DNA from 4 places in the Vibrio gallaecicus genome. Region 3 is predicted to be linked to each of the others. Evidence: predicted binding sites of a transcription regulator. Region 3 holds the regulator's gene; each other region holds the start of a gene.
The links. The regulator PurR, encoded in region 3, represses purine synthesis genes. The targets are predictions, from matches to a motif close to TNANGNAAACGTTTNCNTNA.
Positions count from the first base shown of each region.

Region 1: the regulator PurR is predicted to act here: its motif matches at 2,472-2,491, upstream of guaB (IMP dehydrogenase).
Region 2: the regulator PurR is predicted to act here: its motif matches at 2,341-2,360, upstream of purM (phosphoribosylformylglycinamidine cyclo-ligase).
Region 4: the regulator PurR is predicted to act here: its motif matches at 1,334-1,353, upstream of purT (formate-dependent phosphoribosylglycinamide formyltransferase).

Region 1 covers NZ_AP025490.1:702,457-707,344, forward strand. The annotation lists gene OCU78_RS03105 (sensor domain-containing diguanylate cyclase) at 1-551, shown strand, start outside; gene OCU78_RS03110 (zinc ribbon domain-containing protein) at 650-880, shown strand; gene xseA (exodeoxyribonuclease VII large subunit) at 1,032-2,363, opposite strand; gene guaB (IMP dehydrogenase) at 2,619-4,082, shown strand; gene guaA (glutamine-hydrolyzing GMP synthase) at 4,285-4,888, shown strand, end outside.
Region 2 covers NZ_AP025490.1:2,479,313-2,484,200, reverse strand. The annotation lists gene OCU78_RS10685 (class II glutamine amidotransferase) at 1-239, shown strand, start outside; gene purN (phosphoribosylglycinamide formyltransferase) at 424-1,062, opposite strand; gene purM (phosphoribosylformylglycinamidine cyclo-ligase) at 1,237-2,277, opposite strand; gene upp (uracil phosphoribosyltransferase) at 2,447-3,073, shown strand; gene OCU78_RS10665 (uracil-xanthine permease family protein) at 3,223-4,461, opposite strand; gene OCU78_RS10660 (DUF2066 domain-containing protein) at 4,745-4,888, shown strand, end outside.
Region 3 covers NZ_AP025490.1:1,141,880-1,146,767, reverse strand. The annotation lists gene torR (two-component system response regulator TorR) at 1-497, opposite strand, end outside; gene torD (molecular chaperone TorD) at 735-1,382, shown strand; gene purR (HTH-type transcriptional repressor PurR) at 1,705-2,709, shown strand; cyclic di-GMP riboswitch class I at 2,867-2,951, shown strand; gene OCU78_RS05090 (TfoX/Sxy family DNA transformation protein) at 3,059-3,649, shown strand; gene OCU78_RS05085 (TVP38/TMEM64 family protein) at 3,779-4,459, shown strand; gene OCU78_RS05080 (putative signal transducing protein) at 4,459-4,815, shown strand; gene OCU78_RS05075 (alpha/beta fold hydrolase) at 4,883-4,888, opposite strand, start outside.
Region 4 covers NZ_AP025490.1:1,397,195-1,402,082, reverse strand. The annotation lists gene cdd (cytidine deaminase) at 364-1,251, shown strand; gene purT (formate-dependent phosphoribosylglycinamide formyltransferase) at 1,424-2,599, shown strand; gene OCU78_RS06170 (thiopurine S-methyltransferase) at 2,723-3,373, opposite strand; gene OCU78_RS06165 (RelA/SpoT domain-containing protein) at 3,685-4,458, shown strand; gene ihfA (integration host factor subunit alpha) at 4,701-4,888, opposite strand, start outside.

The DNA.
Region 1 (4,888 bases), 440 kb from region 3:
TCGAAACTGAGATTCTTGAACTTCTTGCTTCCTTATATTCTGTTGCGCTTGAAAAGTTTGCAATGGAAACTCAACTCAACTTTTATGCTAATCGAGACTCATTAACGCATTGTTATAACCGCAGAGCTTTATTTTCTGAGGCCAAGAAAGTGATGGATGGCGAGTGTTTTTCTGGCAAGGTCATGTCATGTCTTTTTGTGGATATTGATAAGTTTAAATTTATTAATGATAATTTTGGGCATAAATTTGGTGATCAAATCCTAACGACAGTTGCTGATACTTTGTCTTCAGTATCTTCGCCATGTTCAAAAATAGGGCGCTACGGAGGAGATGAATTTGTTATCTTTTCTTGTTTTACTTCTGAAGAAGTCGCTCAGAACTATTATTTAGCTCTGAATTCAAAATTGAAGGAAGTGCTACTTATCAATGAAATGCAATTTTCTGTAAGTGTTGGATTAGCTTGTGCGAAAGATGAGGTGAACCTAGATCAATTAATCACTTTAGCTGATAAGAACATGTATAAAGTCAAACAAGCTAAATCAAAGTGGTAGTACATTCTGTCGAGACAGGTGAATACCCAAAGATATTATGAGTGACATACTAATGTATTGTCAGAGCGATCTTGTAAGAGCGAATTGAGAGGGAAATGATGCAAGAAAATAGATGCCCAGAATGCCAAGTTGAATTGAATTGGGATGGTCAGTACGTTTGTAATGGTTGCGACTTTCATTTTAAGAAAATTGCTTTTTGTCCTGATTGTGAAGCAGAGTTAGAAAAGTTGCAGGCGTGTGGTTCGGCAAGTTATTTTTGTAACTCTAAGTGTAACGAACTTAAATCAAAGTCTAGAGCTAAATTCATTTTTCAAAAAGTTGAAGCCTAATTGGTTATAAATCCCAAAAGCCAAATCTTTGATATTTGCTTCTGGGATGGATATTCGTTTGATATTTACCTGAGCTTCTCTTTAATAAAAGTCTCGTAAAGCCCCGGCTTCTAAAGCGTCTAACCTAATAATTTAGATAAAATTACACCTATCAGTTTATATCGATGACTTTGGATTCGATGATTCCATCTTCCACTTGTGTTTTTATCACTTCACCCACTTCTACATTTTTAATTGATGAAATAGTTGTTCCAGATTTCGAATGAGAAATACTGTAGCCACGTTTTAAAGTCGCCAGTGGACTAACTGTTTCCAGTTTTTCAGCAGCCATCGCTAGCTGGTGGCGCGTGGTTAGTAAACTTCTATCCATTGCGTCTAATAACTTCTGCTCAGATCGTTGTAGATGAAGTTTTTGTTCACCTAAACGTTTTATTGGAGAATGAAGTTGTAGCTGGTGATGTTTGCGTTCAATATCTTGAGAGCGTACTTTGATGAATTTGTTTATGCTTTGACGCAAACGTGTATCAAGATCATCCAACTGCTGGCTTTGTTTTTGTAATTGGTAACTCGGATGGTTTCTTTCTAGTCGGTGTGTAAGCAATTGGGTGTGCTTACCTTGCTTGAGTAGAAAATGGCGAATGGCACTATTTAAACGCGCTTTCTTAGCAGCGAAAGCTTGCTCTTTATTACTATTATCACGGCTCACTAGCTCTGCGGCAGCAGATGGCGTAGGTGCACGCATATCTGCAACGAAATCCGCAATTGTCACGTCTACTTCATGACCTACAGCACTGATGATAGGAATTTGGCTTGCTGCGATAGTTCTCGCAACAATTTCATTATTGAAGCACCATAAATCTTCTAATGAGCCTCCCCCTCGACCCACAATTAACACATCACATTCATCACGTTCATTTGCTCGACCTATAGCTTGTGCTATTTGAATCGAGGCTTCTTCACCTTGAACCATTGTTGGATAAATGACGACGGGTAATGATGGATCTCTTCGCTTTAAAACATCCAAAATATCGTAAAGTGCAGCGCCTGTTTTAGAGGTAATGATACCGACTCGTTTAGGGTGTTCAGGTAAGTCTTGTTTACTAGATTGAGAGAATAAACCTTCTGCAGCGAGATTCATTTTCAGCTTCTCGAATTCTTGTTGAAGTCGACCATCACCTTCAGGCTGCATGCTTTCAATTATCAGTTGGTAATCACCACGTGGTTCATAAAGAGAAAGGCGAGCTTTCACTAGAACTTGGTTACCATTTTTAGGTTTAAATGAAACATTACGGTTGTTCCCACGGAACATCGCACACTTTACTTGAGCTCGAGAATCTTTAAGCGTTAGGTACCAGTGACCTGAAACCGGAGCTGAGAAATTAGAAATTTCGCCGATCAGCCAGACAATTCCCATTTCATTTTCAAGAAGTAAGCGAACCTCAGAGTTGAGGCGAGACACAGTGAAGATATTTGGATTGGTCATAGAGTGACTATCATTCTTAGAATCTAACCCACAAGACGTGAGTATGGAAGATAGCGGCAATATAATACATAGCAAGGGGTATAATGCAAATTAAAATTATAAAAATGAGTAGCCAAGCGATTTCGTTAGCCGTATAATCCGTCCGCAATATCTAATCCAAATGCAGTTTGATTTTCCTTAATTGGCTGCCCTCATTAGGCGAAACGATGAGATTGGATTGTTTCTTTTTACTCCTATTATTGTGAGATATTGCAAATGCTAAGAATTGCCAAAGAAGCGCTGACATTCGACGACGTACTGCTAGTGCCAGCACACTCCACCGTTCTCCCTAATACAGCTGATCTTCGCACTCAGTTGACGAAGAATATTTCCCTAAACATCCCAATGATCTCTGCATCGATGGATACTGTGACAGAAGCTCGCCTAGCGATTGCACTGGCACAAGAAGGCGGAATAGGCTTCATTCATAAGAACATGTCTATAGAACAACAAGCTGAAATGGTTCGCCAGGTTAAAATTTACGAAGCAGGTGTAGTTTCTCACCCTGTTACAGTAAACCCTGACGCGACAATCGCTGATGTTGTAGCTCTTACTGAAAAACACGGTTTTGCCGGTTTCCCTGTTGTTACTGAAACAAACGAACTTGTTGGTATTATTACTGGCCGTGATGTTCGCTTTGTTACTGACCTTTCTAAGAAAGTTGATGTAGTAATGACGCCTAAAGCTCGCCTTGCTTCTGTTAAAGAAGGTGCAACTCGTGAAGAAGTTCAAGAGAAAATGCACGAAGCGCGTGTTGAAAAAGTTCTAGTAGTAAATGATGACTTCCAATTAACAGGAATGATCACTGCAAAAGACTTCCATAAAGCAGAACGTAAACCAAACGCTTGTAAAGATGAGCGCGGCAGCCTACGTGTAGGTGCAGCTGTTGGTGCTGGCGCTGGTAACGAAGAGCGCGTTGCTGCTCTTGTTGAAGCTGGTGTAGACGTTCTACTTATCGACTCTTCACACGGTCACTCTGAAGGCGTACTTAACCGTATCCGCGAAACTCGTGCTGCGTACCCTGATCTACAAATCATCGGTGGTAACGTAGCAACTGGCGCTGGCGCTCGTGCTCTTATCGAAGCGGGTGTTAGTGCGGTTAAAGTGGGTATCGGCCCGGGTTCAATCTGTACTACTCGTATTGTTACTGGTGTAGGTGTTCCTCAAGTAACAGCAATCGCTGATGCCGCTGAAGTGGCAAACGAATACGGTATTCCAGTAATCGCAGATGGCGGTATCCGCTTCTCTGGCGATATCTGTAAAGCTATCGTTGCTGGCGCATCTTGTGTGATGGTTGGTTCAATGTTCGCGGGTACTGAAGAAGCTCCGGGTGAAGTTATCCTTTATAACGGTCGTTCTTACAAGTCTTACCGTGGTATGGGTTCTCTTGGCGCTATGTCTCAAGGTTCTTCTGACCGTTACTTCCAATCTGATAACGCTGCAGACAAGCTTGTTCCAGAAGGTATTGAAGGTCGTATCGCATACAAAGGTCGTCTAAAAGAGATCGTTCACCAACAGATGGGTGGTTTACGCTCAAGCATGGGCCTAACGGGTTCTGCAACTGTTGAAGACATGCGTACTAAAGCTGAGTTTGTTCGTATCTCTGGTGCGGGCATGAAAGAATCTCACGTACACGATGTTCAAATCACGAAAGAAGCACCTAACTACCGTTTAGGTTAATAATACGTCCAAACGTTTGAATAATGTGCTGATTTAGTCGGCACATTATTTTATCTAAAGCCTGTTTTGTTGAACGTATGATTTTTGCAAAACATTGCCTTATAGATAACTTACGAAAACGTTTGCTTTATTTCTTGAAGAGTTAATCAGAGGTGAGTAAACTCGCCTCCGTTTTATCACATAGCCAATAAGACTGCTTACAATGACTAAAAATATTCATGACCAACGTATTCTAATTCTGGACTTCGGTTCTCAATACACACAGCTAGTAGCTCGTCGTATTCGTGAGATCGGTGTTTACTGTGAACTTTGGAGCTGGGACGTAGAAGAAGCGGATATTCGTGAATTCAATCCAGACGGTATCATCCTATCTGGTGGCCCTGAAAGTGTAACGGAAGATAATTCTCCACGTGCACCTCAGTACGTATTTGATTCAGGTGTTCCTGTCTTCGGTATCTGCTACGGCATGCAAACTATGGCTGAGCAACTTGGCGGTAAAGTAGCCACATCTACTGAGCGCGAGTTTGGCTACGCTGCTGTACAAGTAACGGGTGAATCTGCACTTTTCGCAGACCTTGAGACAACTCAAGACGTTTGGATGAGCCACGGTGACAAAGTGGTTGAAATCCCTGCTGATTTCACGAAAATCGCAGAAACAGACACTTGCCCATACGCAGCAATGGCAAACGAAGATAAGAAATACTACGGTGTTCAATTCCACCCAGAAGTAACGCACACTAAAAACGGCCTAAAAATGCTTGAGAACTTCGTTCTTAACGCGTGTGGTTGTGAAGGTCTGTGGACTT
Region 2 (4,888 bases), 1.3 Mb from region 3:
ACGAAGATGTTGAGATTAACTTCCAAGAAGAAACGACGCCGAATGATGTGGTGTCTGTTGTGGCGACCCAGCCTTTAACAGATAACGAGGAATGGTGTCGTATGAAGCCAGGGGAGTTCACACTGTTCCACTTTGGCGAAATGGTGGATAGTAATCATGGGCAGCTTTCAGATGTGGCTTACGCCCCGAAAAAAGTGTTGAGCCAGGCTCCCACGGCACCTTTAACCAGTGATTGCTAACAGTTTCTGTTACGTTTCTGCTATGTAGTTAGCTGTTCATAGCTAATCTATGATAGTTAACTACAGCTTGGGTAGTTAATTACAGACAGTTAACGAGTGAGTATGATTTTATAGCACTCATTAAAAAGCCGCTTAAACTGAGCTTTTAGTTTAAGCGGCTTTTTATTTGATTGTTCACTTGTTGCTATTCTTCGGCGTAGCCGTGTTGACCTAAACATTCACCGTCTAACAGTGCTTTTCCGTTATTCATCTCTAATCGACCTTCAATAAACCATTTGCTGACTAGAGGGTAAATATTATGCTCTTGAGTCAGAACACGGTTAGCCAACGCATCGGAGTCGTCATCGGAGAAAACCGGTACTTTGGCTTGTAATATAACCGGACCGCCATCTAATTCTTCCGTAACAAAATGCACACTTGTTCCATGCTCGGTATCTTTAGCATCAATAGCGCGCTGGTGGGTATGCAGACCAGGATATTTAGGAAGTAGTGATGGGTGAATATTGATCATTTTACCTAAGTAATGACGAACAAACTCAGGGCTTAAGATTCGCATATAGCCAGCAAGAACAATTAAATCTGGCTGGTATTCATCGATTTGCTTCATTAACTCAATATCAAACAATTCACGAGATTCGTAAGCTTTAGGGCTTAGACTACGAGCAGGAACATTAGCTGATCTTGCGCGCTCTAAACCGAAAGCGTCCTCTTTATTTGAAAAGACCGCTTTTACAGAAGCGTCGATGATATTGTCCTCGCAAGCATCGAGAATGGCTTGAAGGTTACTTCCGTTTCCTGAAATTAAAACAACAATATTTTTCATGCGGTAGTCTAACTCGTTTGTTCAAAGTACATTTATAGTGAATAAGCTTTATGTAATGTACCTATACATTTTAAGGTTTTCTGGGGGCTAAATAGCAGAATGAGGACCATAAGGTCCTCATTCGTGAAATTCACTAATAATGTTTTGGATAAAACCAAATCAGATAATAGGCTATTAGTTGATTTCTACTTGTTCTTCACCAGCTTCAGCATTGGCAATCTCACCGATAACCCAAGCGTTTTCGCCTTCAGCTTTCAGTAGTTCGACAGCAGCATCTGCTTGATCTTTCGGTAAAGCAACCACAAGACCTACACCACAGTTGAAAGTGCGGTACATTTCGAATGTTTCCACGTTACCTTTCTCTTGTAGCCAGTTAAAGATAGAAGGCCATTCCCAGCTCTTACCATCAATTACGGCTTTCGTACCTTCAGGAAGTACGCGAGGGATGTTTTCCCAGAAACCACCACCAGTAATGTGCGAGATAGCATGAATGTCATGTTCTGCAATCATTTTAAGTGCTGATTTGATGTAAATTTTAGTCGGCTCTAATAGGTGTTCGCCAATCGTGCGACCTTCTAGTTCTTCACTCTTATCAGCACCAGAAACTTCTAGAACTTTACGAATTAGAGAGTAACCGTTTGAGTGAGGACCGCTTGAGCCAACAGCAATAAGAGCATCGCCCGCTGCTACTTTTGTGCCATCAATGATGTTTGCTTTTTCAACAACACCCACACAGAAACCAGCTACGTCATAGTCGTCGCCTTCATACATGCCTGGCATTTCAGCAGTTTCACCACCGATAAGCGCACAACCTGCTTGAACACAACCTTCAGCAATACCAGAAACTACATCAGCTGCAGTATCAACATCTAATTTGCCAGTCGCGTAGTAATCTAGGAAGAAAAGAGGTTCACCACCTTGAACGATTAAGTCGTTCACACACATAGCCACAAGGTCAATACCAATTGTGTCGTGCTTTTTCAGATCCAGAGCAAGGCGAAGTTTAGTACCAACGCCGTCAGTACCAGAAACGAGAACAGGCTCTTTATATTTAGTTGGAAGTTCACATAGGGCACCAAAGCCACCAATACCACCCATTACTTCAGGGCGACGAGTGCGTTTAACAGCACCTTTAATACGGTCTACTAGTGCGTTACCTGCATCGATATCAACACCAGCGTCTTTGTAGCTTAGAGAAGAAGTATTACCACTCACGGGATAGTCCTCGAACTTAAGTTGGATGTGAAAACGGCGCTATTCTAACAGGGCTTGATTACGAAGAGCAAACGTTTGCGCGGTTTTTTTTATTAGAATAAAGATTCTGAAATAACCACAAAATTCGTGTATAATCTACAGGTTTGTTTAAATATTGCCGGAGTTGGAAATGAAAGTTGTTGAAGTGAAACACCCGCTAGTAAAACATAAAATTGGCCTGATGCGTGAAGGTGACATTAGCACTAAGCGTTTTCGTGAGCTAGCAACAGAAGTGGGTAGCCTTCTAACGTATGAAGCGACATCTGATTTCGAGACTGAGCGAGTAACCATTAATGGTTGGAACGGCCCAGTAGAAGTTGACCAAATCAAAGGTAAGAAAGTAACCGTAGTGCCAATTCTTCGTGCTGGTTTAGGTATGATGGATGGTGTACTTGAGCACATGCCAAGTGCTCGTATCAGTGTGGTTGGTATCTACCGTGACGAAGAAACACTAGAGCCTGTACCATACTTCAACAAGCTAGCATCTAACATTGATGAGCGTATTGCTCTAGTTGTTGATCCAATGTTAGCAACTGGCGGTTCTATGATTGCAACTCTAGACCTTCTAAAAGAGCAAGGCTGTAAAGTATTTAAAGTACTTGTACTTGTTGCTGCTCCTGAAGGCATTGCTGCTCTAGAAAAAGCACACCCAGATGTTGAGCTTTACACTGCTGCAATCGATGAGAAGCTAAACGACAAGGGCTACATTGTTCCAGGTCTTGGTGATGCAGGCGATAAAATCTTCGGTACTAAGTAATTCGGTTTTTTGTTTAAGTTAATCTGAACAGTTTTTTACTCGCTGAATTGGCTTAATTAACCGCATTAATAAAAAGGGAGAGCGTTTGATGCTCTCCCTTTTTTGATCTTGTTAGTTTGTGATTTTTTGTAGGTTGCCTTAACGACTGATTAATCGATTTGAGCTTTGTCTACTACAGTGTTGTCACCTAGCTCTTCTGGAAGCACTAGATTAAGTAATATTGCAACGATACCGCATAAGCTTACACCTTGTAGGCTGAAATCACCGATGCCAAATGCCATGCCACCTATACCAAAAACTAAAGTAATGCCCACAATCACTAGATTACGTGATTTGTGAAGGTCTACATTATTTTTAATGAGGGTATTCAAACCGACTGTTGCAATAGAACCAAACAGTAGAATCATGATGCCGCCCATTACTGGAACTGGGATCGTTTGCAGTAGAGCGCCGAGCTTACCTACCAACGCAAGAACGATTGCTGTCACCGCAGCCCAAGTCATGATCACTGGATTAAATGCCTTAGTAAGCATTACAGCACCTGTTACTTCACTATAGGTTGTGTTTGGCGGGGCGCCCAACATAGAAGCAGCAATCGTTGCTACACCGTCGCCAGTGATAGTGCGGTGCAAACCGGGTTTCTTAAGGTAGTCTTTGCCTGTCACATTAGAGATAGCAAGCATGTCACCAACGTGCTCGACAGCTGGAGCAATCGCAACAAATATCATGAATAGGATGGCGTTGATGTTGAACTCAGGTGTTGTGAAGTTTGGTAAAGCTAACCAAGATGCTTGAGCTACTGGGGTGAAGTCTACCGCACCATACACTAAGCTCGTGACGTATCCCGCGACAATACCAGAGAAAATCGGCAACAGCTTCAGGAAGCCTTTTGAGAATACACTGACGACGATCGTTACTAGCAGTGAAATCGAAGAAATCCAAAGTGCCGCGTCAGCATCAACAAGCTGAACTGCACCATCTCCTGTTTTACCTAAAGCCATGTTTACCGCAACAGGCGCCAGACCTAAACCGATAACCATGATTACAGGACCAACTACCACCGGCGGAAGCAGTTTGTGAATAAAGCCGACACCTCTTACTTTAATTAGAGCGCCCATCAACACATACACAACACCTGCAGCCATGAGACCACCCATGGTTGCGCCTATGCCCCACGTTTGTATACCAAACATGATAGGAGCAATGAATGCAAAAGAAGATGCTAAGAAGATTGGCACTGAACGGCGTGTAATAAGTTGGAATAAAAGGGTACCGATGCCGGCACCAAATAATGCAACGTTTGGATCCAAGCCAGTTAATAATGGTACGAGGACGAGTGCACCAAATGCAACAAACAGCATTTGAGCGCCCTGCAAAGCATTCTTCATGGAATATCCTTTGAACTTAAGTGAGAAGATAAAATTTAAGATAAATAAAATTCGCAGGATTCTATCATTTGGCAATCGATTGCTATGTCGGGTAGATCAAACTTATTCGTCTAAATGATAGATTGAGGAGGAAAATTTTTTATTTCATGTCGTTTTTGAATGAGTGATGCCTAGTTAGGCTATTTCAATTTAATTTTTATCAAGCTATCTGAACGGACTATCCTTGCCCCTTTTTCGATAGTTGCTTATCATCAAGCCACAAGATTAGAATATTAGGATCAGTATGCGCTATATAGCATTGTTGTTGATGGTTTTTTTGTCATTACCGAGTTACGCATTAACTCAAGTCGATATCTTTAGTTCCGAAGTCGTAATTAACGGTGAAAATAAGCAACCAGAAACGGTCGCTAGAAATACTGGTATGCAG
Region 3 (4,888 bases):
GCTTTCGTTAATTTAACTGGTTCACCATTTTTACTTAATGCGCGACGTGGGATATCGAATGTCCACTCTCCGAAACGTACAATAGTCTCATCTTCCGTTTCTTCTACTGCAGCCGTATTTGTCTTGCGTGCAGCCGCTATGCGCCATAGTAAATTTTTCACTCGAACCAACAACTCGCGAAGTTCAAATGGTTTAGTAACATAATCATCAGCCCCCATTTCAAGGCCTACAATTTTGTCGATGCTATCCGTGCGTCCAGTGACTAAAATAATTCCAATGTCTGATTGACTGCGTAATTCGCGAGTTAGCATCAATCCATCTTCGCCTGGTAAGTTGATGTCTAGCATAATCAGGTCAACGTTGTTTTGAACCAACACTTCCCTCATCTGAGCGCCACTTTCAGCTTCGCTCACTGTGTAACCTTCATTCTGGAAGTAACCAACCAGTTTACTTCGGGTTACCACATCATCTTCAACGACTAATACGTGATAGCTCATCTACACCACTTTTCTTATTTAATAGTTTCATTGACTATTCTATTCATAACTCGTAACAATTCTAGTCGCCAGTAAGATAAAAGCCAGAAACATGGTTTTTTTTTGATGCAAGACAAGCTAAAACCTTGCTATTTACCGCTCAGAGCAATTCAATATAGGCATTACGACTTAAGTTTAAGTCTGTTCACTGAATCTCAGCCGTTTTTAGGCGTCACCTTATGAAGGTAGGAATAATTGATGAAAGAAATGAAAGCATTCAACGAGAAAAGAGCTGAAATTTACTGGTGGCTATCAAGCTTATTTGCTAAAGAATTAACAGAATCAGAATTAGAGCATTACAAGTCTGTTGAAATTCGTTCATTTCTAGCTGGGTTAGGCGAAAATGAAACGCTGAAACCAGCAATAGATAAACTCGTCGATGCCTTGAACCGCTCTCAGAATCGTGACGATGAACAGCTTGAGCTTGCGGCTGACTTTTGTGATTTATTCTTAAAATCCGATAAGTACGCCGCTTTGCCTTATGCATCTTTGTATATTGGTAATACTGGTCTACTAAATGGTCAACCTGCAAAAGACATGGAAACACTGATGGCTGAGCATGGTGTAGGAGTTAGTGCTGATCTAAATGAACCAGCGGATCACATTGCCATTGAACTCGATTTTCTTGGAAATTTAATCATCCGTTCTAACGAAAATCAAAACAGTGAAGAGTTTGAAAGTAGCTTCCTTGAACAAAAACAGTTTATCGAAAAATACCTACTTACTTGGATACCAAGATTCCAAGCAAAGTGTACAGAATTCGATAAATTTGGATTTTACGCAAGCGTTGCAACACTGCTCGTAGCCTTTTATAAACTGGATCTAGAATACCTAAGCGATGAATAAAGCGATATTCTAGTATTGATAGAATATTTAGATGTAAATGTGACAATTCACCCATAATTATGGGTGAATGTTATTGCGGTCATTTTCCAGTCAGTCTAAAATTGTGATCGCAAACGATAAAATATGAAACACCATCAAAATGTTGTGCTTTACTGATCATGAGCATTTTGAAATTGAAAACAAGCCGCTCTGATTAGCGGTTTTTTGTTTTTTAGCACTTTAATACCATTAGAAAAACTTAACCAGTGCTCTCACTCTGGTAGCTTTACGGCTACTTTGCTGCCCTACTCTCTAGTAAAGTAGCTTTTAACAGGATAAAACCATGGCCACTATAAAAGATGTCGCTCGATTAGCCGGCGTATCAACAACAACTGTTTCTCATGTCATCAATAAGACTCGCTTTGTTGCAGAAGCGACTCAAGAAAAAGTAAATAAAGCTGTTGATGAATTAAACTATGCACCTAGTGCTGTTGCTCGTAGCTTAAAATGCAATACGACACGTACTATCGGCATGCTAGTTACTCAATCTACCAACTTATTCTTCTCTGAAGTCATTGATGGTGTAGAAAGCTACTGCTACCGCCAAGGTTATACTTTGATCCTTTGCAATACAGGTGGTATTTACGAGAAACAACGTGATTACATTCGCATGCTGGCTGAAAAACGCGTAGATGGCATTTTAGTGATGTGTTCCGACCTAACAGAAGAACTTCGTGAAATGTTAGATCGACACGCGGATATCCCTAAAGTAGTGATGGATTGGGGTCCTGAAAGCTCTCAAGCAGATAAGATCATCGATAACTCTGAAGAGGGCGGCTACTTAGCAACAAAATACCTACTAGAAAAAGGTCACACACGAATTGCTTGCTTAAGTGGTCATCTAGATAAAGCGGCTTGTACTGAGCGTATTGCAGGTTACCACCGAGCATTAAATGAAGCACAAGTTGAATTGAATGATGACTTAATCATTGAAGGTAACTTTGAATGTGATACAGCCGTAATTGCTGCAGACAAGATTGTAGGGATGGAAGACCGCCCAACCGCCGTTTTCTGCTTTAACGATACAATGGCACTCGGTTTAATGAGCCGACTACAGCAAAATGGGCTAAAGATCCCTGATGATATTTCAGTTATTGGTTATGACAACATTGAGTTGGCTGAATACTTTTCTCCGCCACTGACCACCGTCCACCAACCTAAGCGACGCGTTGGCAAAAATGCTTTTGAAATATTGCTAGAACGTATAAAAGATAAAGACCATGAAAAACGTATTTTCGAAATGCACCCAGAAATAGTGGAACGAAACACAGTTAAATCACTGAAATAAATAAAGCATTCATAAATGCGCACATTTAAGTGCGCTTTTTTACAAACAAAACAAATGCACTTAGTCACACATTACGACTATCATTTACTGAATGAATGTCACACTTTAAAAATTCAAATGTGAGCTTTGTTCAACAAAATACTTATTCTGTCAAAAGTCACGCACAGGGCAAACCACTTTAAAGAGTGAGACGCAAAGCCTCCGGCCTAAGCCTATATTGGTATGGTAGCGGGGTTGCCGATGGCAAAATGAAAGATTTACCGCTAACTGACATTTTATAGCAACATTTTGCTACTCTCTCGGACCTGCTTATTTGGTGGCATAATTCAAATACACCGAGATAAAACACATGGATAAACCACTACTAAAGGACTCGATGAAGTTATTTGAGTCCCTAGGAAAAATAAAATCGCGTTCAATGTTTGGTGGGTTCGGCCTATTTGCTGACGAAACTATGTTCGCATTAGTTGTGAATGATCAACTACACATTAGAGCTGATAAAAACTCTGCGGATCAATTCAAACAACAAGGGTTTCAACCGTACGTCTACAAAAAACGAGGGTTTCCTGTTGTTACTAAGTATTTCGCTCTTCCTAATAACATTTTGCAAGATCTACAACAAACTCTCAATTTAGCGGAAGTTTCTCTAAACTTCGCTAAAGATGAGAAAAAGGAACAATCTTCAGCAAAACCTAACCGCTTGAAGGATCTCCCAAACCTTCGACTTGCGACTGAAAGGATGCTTAAAAAAGCCGGCATTGATTCAGTGGAAAGGCTGTATGAATTTGGCTCTGTAAATGCCTACAACGCTATTAGGCAGTCTCATTCATCGGATGTAAGCCTTGAGTTGTTATGGGCATTAGAGGGCGCTATAAAGGGTATGCACTGGTCTGTTATCCCTCAACAGCGACGAGAAGAGCTTATCAGCCGAATTAATTAAGTTAATCAGTCACTTTCACACCAAAAAGCCACATTATTTGTGGCTTTTTTTATTTTCAATGAAAGTTAATGCCTTGATTCCCTGTCTAACTATAATAATGATATTAAGTGACATTTAGAGGAAGTATTCATGAGTAAAAAACTAATTTTAGGAATCGTACTACTGGCAACCATCATCATACTAGGTGTCAACTTTGGTCAGTATCTAACGTTAGAGAATGCCAAAGCTCAACAAGTGCTTTTAAATAACTATATTGAAAGTAATTTCTTACTGGCGGCAGCGATATACTTCATTGTTTACGTCATGATTACTGCTTTCTCGATCCCTGGCGCCGCGGTAGTGACTCTACTAGGCGCAGCCCTATTCGGTTTTTGGGCAAGCCTTGTTTTGGTTTCATTTGCAAGTACCATTGGCGCTACATTAGCTTTCCTAAGTAGCCGATTTTTATTACGTGACTGGGTACAAAGTAAATTTGGTGACAAGTTAGCAACCATCAACCAAGGTGTTGAGAAAGACGGGGCATTTTACTTATTTTCACTTCGTTTAATCCCAGTATTTCCGTTTTTCTTAATTAATTTATTGATGGGTCTAACGCCAATCTCCATCTCTCGCTATTACTTAACTAGCCAATTAGGCATGCTTCCAGGTACTGCTGTTTACCTAAATGCAGGTACGCAACTTGCGGAAATTGATTCATTGTCGGGTATTGTTTCACCATCTGTTTTACTCTCATTTGCATTGCTTGGTTTGTTCCCAATTTTAGCAAAATGGGCAATGGCTAAATTTCGTTCAGGTCCGGTGGCTGAATAATGAAAATATTTATTGCGAGTAATCCTGCAGAGGCTCACATTGTATGTGGACTTCTACAAAGTGAAAATGTGGAGTGTGAAGTAAGAGGAGAAGGTCTATTTGGGCTCAAAGGTGAATTACCCTTTACCGAAGAAACTGATCCATACGTTTGGTTACCAAATACTGAGTACGCACCAAGAGCTAAAGTGATTGTGGAAGAGTACCAATTACAACAGACATCAATACAGTTTGAAGAATGGGTATGCGAGAATTGTAGAGAAAACAATGAGCCACAATTTGGATCTTGCTGGCAATGTGGAGCTCAATCCCCTCAAAGCGAAGTTAAAATTGAGCTGCCTAGGAATACATCTGAATAATAGTAATTATTAACTAAAGGCTAACCTCTCTTGTTAGCTTGAAGCTAAGTATTACAGCAAATAGCTTCTAAGC
Region 4 (4,888 bases), 260 kb from region 3:
GCGGACTTCGTCATTGGGAAGCTTAATCATTGCAGTATTGATAGTTTGCAATATTATCCCCCCCCCTAATCTGAACTAATTTAGCGATACCTGAATGATTTTATAGAGTGTATTCAGGTGTTTTTATAGCAGAACTCACCCAACTTTTACTTTCTCCCCCCCAACTATCACAAAAAATATAACCTTTTCTACCTAACATTTATTTAACTAATGAGTTATTTGCATATTGAAATCGATTGCATTTGTGACCTCACTCTAATTGTGAAACAACATGTAACATGCACATTTGAATGGTGATCTTTATCACAGATAAATCCCTGTGATGATCTAGAATTAAAACCTAAGATTAATTAAGGATTACACATGACAAGTCGTATCACTCTGGCGCTAGAAAATGCTCCTCAAACAATTAAAGCTCTTCTCAGTGACATTGTGTTAGCTGAAGGTTTTGATGCCACTTTTAGTAAAGAACAATATCAAGAATTGCTTTCAGCCAGCGGGTTAGAAGATAATGAACTTCGTGTTGCACTACTCCCCTTAGCAGCGGCTTATTCATACGCGCCTATTTCTAACTTTTATGTTGGCTCATTAGTCCGCGGACTTTCAGGTCGTTTATACTTCGGTGCTAACCTTGAAATTTCTGGCGCACAACTCGGTCAAACAGTTCATGCTGAACAATCTGGTATCAGCCACGCATGGATGAAAGGGGAAGAAGGCATCTCTGATATCACTATCAACTTCAGCCCTTGCGGTCACTGTCGCCAGTTTATGAATGAACTGACCACCGCGAAAGAACTTAAGATTCAGCTTCCTGAACGTGACGAAAAATCTCTAGAAGATTACTTGCCAGACTCATTTGGTCCTGCAGATCTTGGTATCACAACAGGTTTAATGAGTAAGCTAGACCATGCATTTTCATGTGAAGACAATGACTCGCTTGTCACTAGTGCATTACATGCTCTAAACCGCAGCCATGCACCTTATACAAAGAACCTCAGCGGCGTAGCATTAAAACTAATTACCGGCGAAGTTTTCACAGGTTCATATGCTGAAAATGCTGCTTTCAACCCTAGCCTACCACCTCTTCAAGTAGCACTTATTCAGTTAAGATTAGCTGGCTTCGAATTCGACCAAATTGAATGCGCGGTACTGGTTGAAATGAACGAAGGCTCTATTAGTCACCTAGCAGATACACAGTCAACACTTGAAACAATAAATCCTGACATTCCAGTATCTTACCTAGCAATCTAAATACATAGATTCAACAAGAAGTTAACAAGCCACCACTAATTCAGTTGGTGGCTTTTTTATTCTCTAAAAGTCGCGAAAACCAACAGGCAAACGATTGCTTTTGACATTTAAAACAGTATCATCACCCCGTTCTTAAATTACTTATCAGCTATACAGTTCGGAAGGAATATACATGTTTGGTTCAGCAACTAGTCAAAATGCAACTCGTGTCCTTTTACTTGGTTCTGGTGAACTTGGTAAAGAAGTGGCAATAGAATGCCAACGTTTAGGTTTAGAAGTGATTGCTTGTGATCGCTACGCAAACGCACCGGCAATGCAAGTTGCTCACCGTAGTCACGTCTTTGATATGCTAGATGGAGAAGCGTTAGAAGCCATCATTGAGCAAGAAAAGCCAGATTATGTAGTACCTGAAATTGAAGCAATCGCAACGGATAAACTTGTTGAGCTTGAGTCTAAAGGACTCAATGTCGTTCCAACTGCAAATGCAACGAAGCTAACAATGAACCGTGAAGGTATCCGTAGACTGGCTGCTGAAGAATTATCGCTTAGCACTTCTCCATATCGCTTTGCTGATAATTTTGATGACTTCTCTTCTGCTGTAGAGTTCGTTGGTCTGCCTTGTGTAGTCAAACCAGTTATGAGCTCTTCAGGTAAAGGTCAGAGTGTTATAAAAACTGAAGCTGATATTCAAACAGCTTGGGATTATGCACAAGAAGGTGGTCGTACTGGCGCTGGACGAGTAATTGTTGAAGGCTTCATTGACTTCGATTACGAGATTACCTTATTAACCATTCGAGCTGTGGATGGCGTGCATTTCTGTGCACCAATCGGCCATCGTCAAGAAGATGGCGACTACCGTGAATCATGGCAGCCGCAAGTCATGTCAGACAACGCTTTAAAAGCCGCACAATTTACTGCTGAACAAGTAGTTAATGCCTTAGGCGGGTTTGGTATATTCGGTGTAGAGCTTTTCATCAAAGGTGACCATGTTATCTTTAACGAAGTTTCCCCGCGTCCACATGACACTGGCTTAGTAACGCTTCTATCGCAAGACTCATCAGAATTTGCCTTACATGTTCGTGCTTTCACTGGCATGCCTATCAACTCGATAACACAGTATGGTCCATGTGCTTCAGCAGTCGTTCTAGGGCAAGGTTCGTCAGAGAACATCCGTTATGAAGGGTTAAATAAAGCGCTAGCATTCCCTCAAACACAAGTTCGCTTATTCGGTAAGCCGGACATCAATGGCCGCAGACGCTTAGGTGTGGCGCTTACACGCCGTAAGACAGTTGAAACTGCAATTGAAGACGCAGTTGAAAGTGCAAGCAAGATCAAAGTTATCTACTAACTAATGGTTAACTTTTGACTCAGCTATTTCTTAACTTAGCTATTTATTTAACGAGTTCTTGATGAATAAAAAAAGACAGGCCACTACCTGTCTTTTTCATTTATGAAGCCTATCTAATACGAATTAGATGTCTTCAAGAAGATACACTTCTTCCGAGAATCGAGTCAGCCCTTTTTTGGCAATCTTAGGGTGATCTGATCCAGCAATATCTTGGTTCAATCTAGTCAGTTTAAACCCACTGAATAGCTGCTCAATTTCTTGTTCAGGCACGCTAAACGGGGGACCTGACATCTCACTCTGTATGTAATTTAGAGTGACCAATAAAATCTTACCGCCAGGCTTCAGCAATTGTTTCAACCTTTCTGCATATTGCACACGCATTTCGCTAGGCAATGCCACTAGGGATGCGCGGTCATAAATAATATCAACGGGTTCTACTGGAGCACTAAAAAAGTCCCCCATATAAATGCTTAACTCATCAAATTGGTACAACTCATGCTGCCCACTGATCTTAGTGACCGTTGGTGTATAAAAATGTTCAGCAAAAAATGAACGTACCGCAATTTGGCTTAATTCAACACCTTGTACTTCTTCATGCTTAGAAGCTAGCCATATTAAGTCTTCACTTTTTCCACATAAAGGCACCAGCACTTTCTTGTCATAGCTTGGAGAGGTGTGTTGCCAAAACTTAAGCAATAATGGGTTTACATCTTCTAGGTGGAAACCAATTTGGTTTGCAGCCCACTTATTGTGCCAAAAATCAGGATTATTCATCTTTCATTCATATTGAGTTGTCATAATGCAAGGGTACAGGATAGCAAGGTAAGAGCAAGTAACTTAACGCCACGAAACGGCACCAAAACTCGACGTTTCTAATAGTGATACATCGGTTTAACCGTGGCTTACTCCTTGTTCTAATTATGACTTTGGCTACCAGTTCACATTTTGATTATTTATAAGACGTTATGGTTGGTTTCTACTAAAACTCACCCCATATAGTTTTTAGTAGAGCATTTTTCTCTTAATTTATATTTGGTTGCAACCTTTAAGTATTCCTTTTAGTAACCGTGTATTCTGGAGTTTGAATGAGTCTATTTCTCCGCACCACTGCTTTAATGCTTTTAGTATTAAGTAGAGCGCCTGCATTCGCAGCAACTGTATCAACGAGCTCAGCTGAGCAATCTCGTGCACCGGCACAAAATCAAATATCTTCAAAAGTATTTCGTCATAGTTTAAGTGGGCTTTACGGTATCCGCGCATTCGATTCAAAACCAACTCAACCTTATACTGACTTCGATATTCTTTATTCGAAAGCACACCAAGCGCAAGCTGAATTAGAGACCATCTGTAAGAGTACTGCGTTACTTACTCAGTCAGATGCCCTATTCGCTGGCGTTAAATCTGATAATCGTGCAAAAGAAAAAATTGAACTAGAGCTAAATGGCGACGTTTCAAAAATAACGGATTTAGCTCGTGCCACCATTGTGGCTAATGATGTCGAAAGCTTAGTTGAAGTCTATGAAGCGTTAAGCCGTGAAGCAGACGTTGTGAAAGTTAAAAACAAATTTAAAACACCAGCAGACTCTGGCTACCGTGATTTAAACCTACTAGTTCGATTACCTAAAACCAACATTGTGGCTGAAGTGCAACTTCACCTTAAAGCCATTGCTGATGTTAAAAGTGGTCCAGAACATGACCTTTATGAAATCATTCAGGGAATCGAAAGAAATGCCATTGCTGAAAAAAGAAATGTGAATGATATTGAAGCTGCGCAGATTACTAGCTTGAGACGTCAATCATTAGAACTGTATCAACAGGCGTGGCAACCTTATATAACTACTCATATCAAGGCTGCTTAAGCTAGATATACAGGGTAATTTAAAACTTTACCTGCTATCTACTTTTTAGTTAGATAATTAAGTAGTTAGGTAGTTGAATAACCAACATCATACAAGCTTCCTTATTCGCCTTTGATATCAAGTGCGATAAGGGAGCTTTTTATTAGATACAAAAATTCAATTTACCTTTATCGACCAACGATATCGATTTGACAGGCTTTAGATACAAAAAGACCACGCTTTGGCGTGGTCTATTACTTGGCTTACTTCTCGATTTTTATGTCTTCGACTCGAGCTTTCAATTTTTGTCCGGGTCTAAACGTAACAACACGTCGAGCAGAAATTGGAATGTCTTCACCAGTCTTCGGATTACGTCCAGGTCTTTCACTCTTCTCTCTTAGATCAAAGTTACCAAAACCCGATAGTTTTACCTGTTCGCCATTTTCGAGTG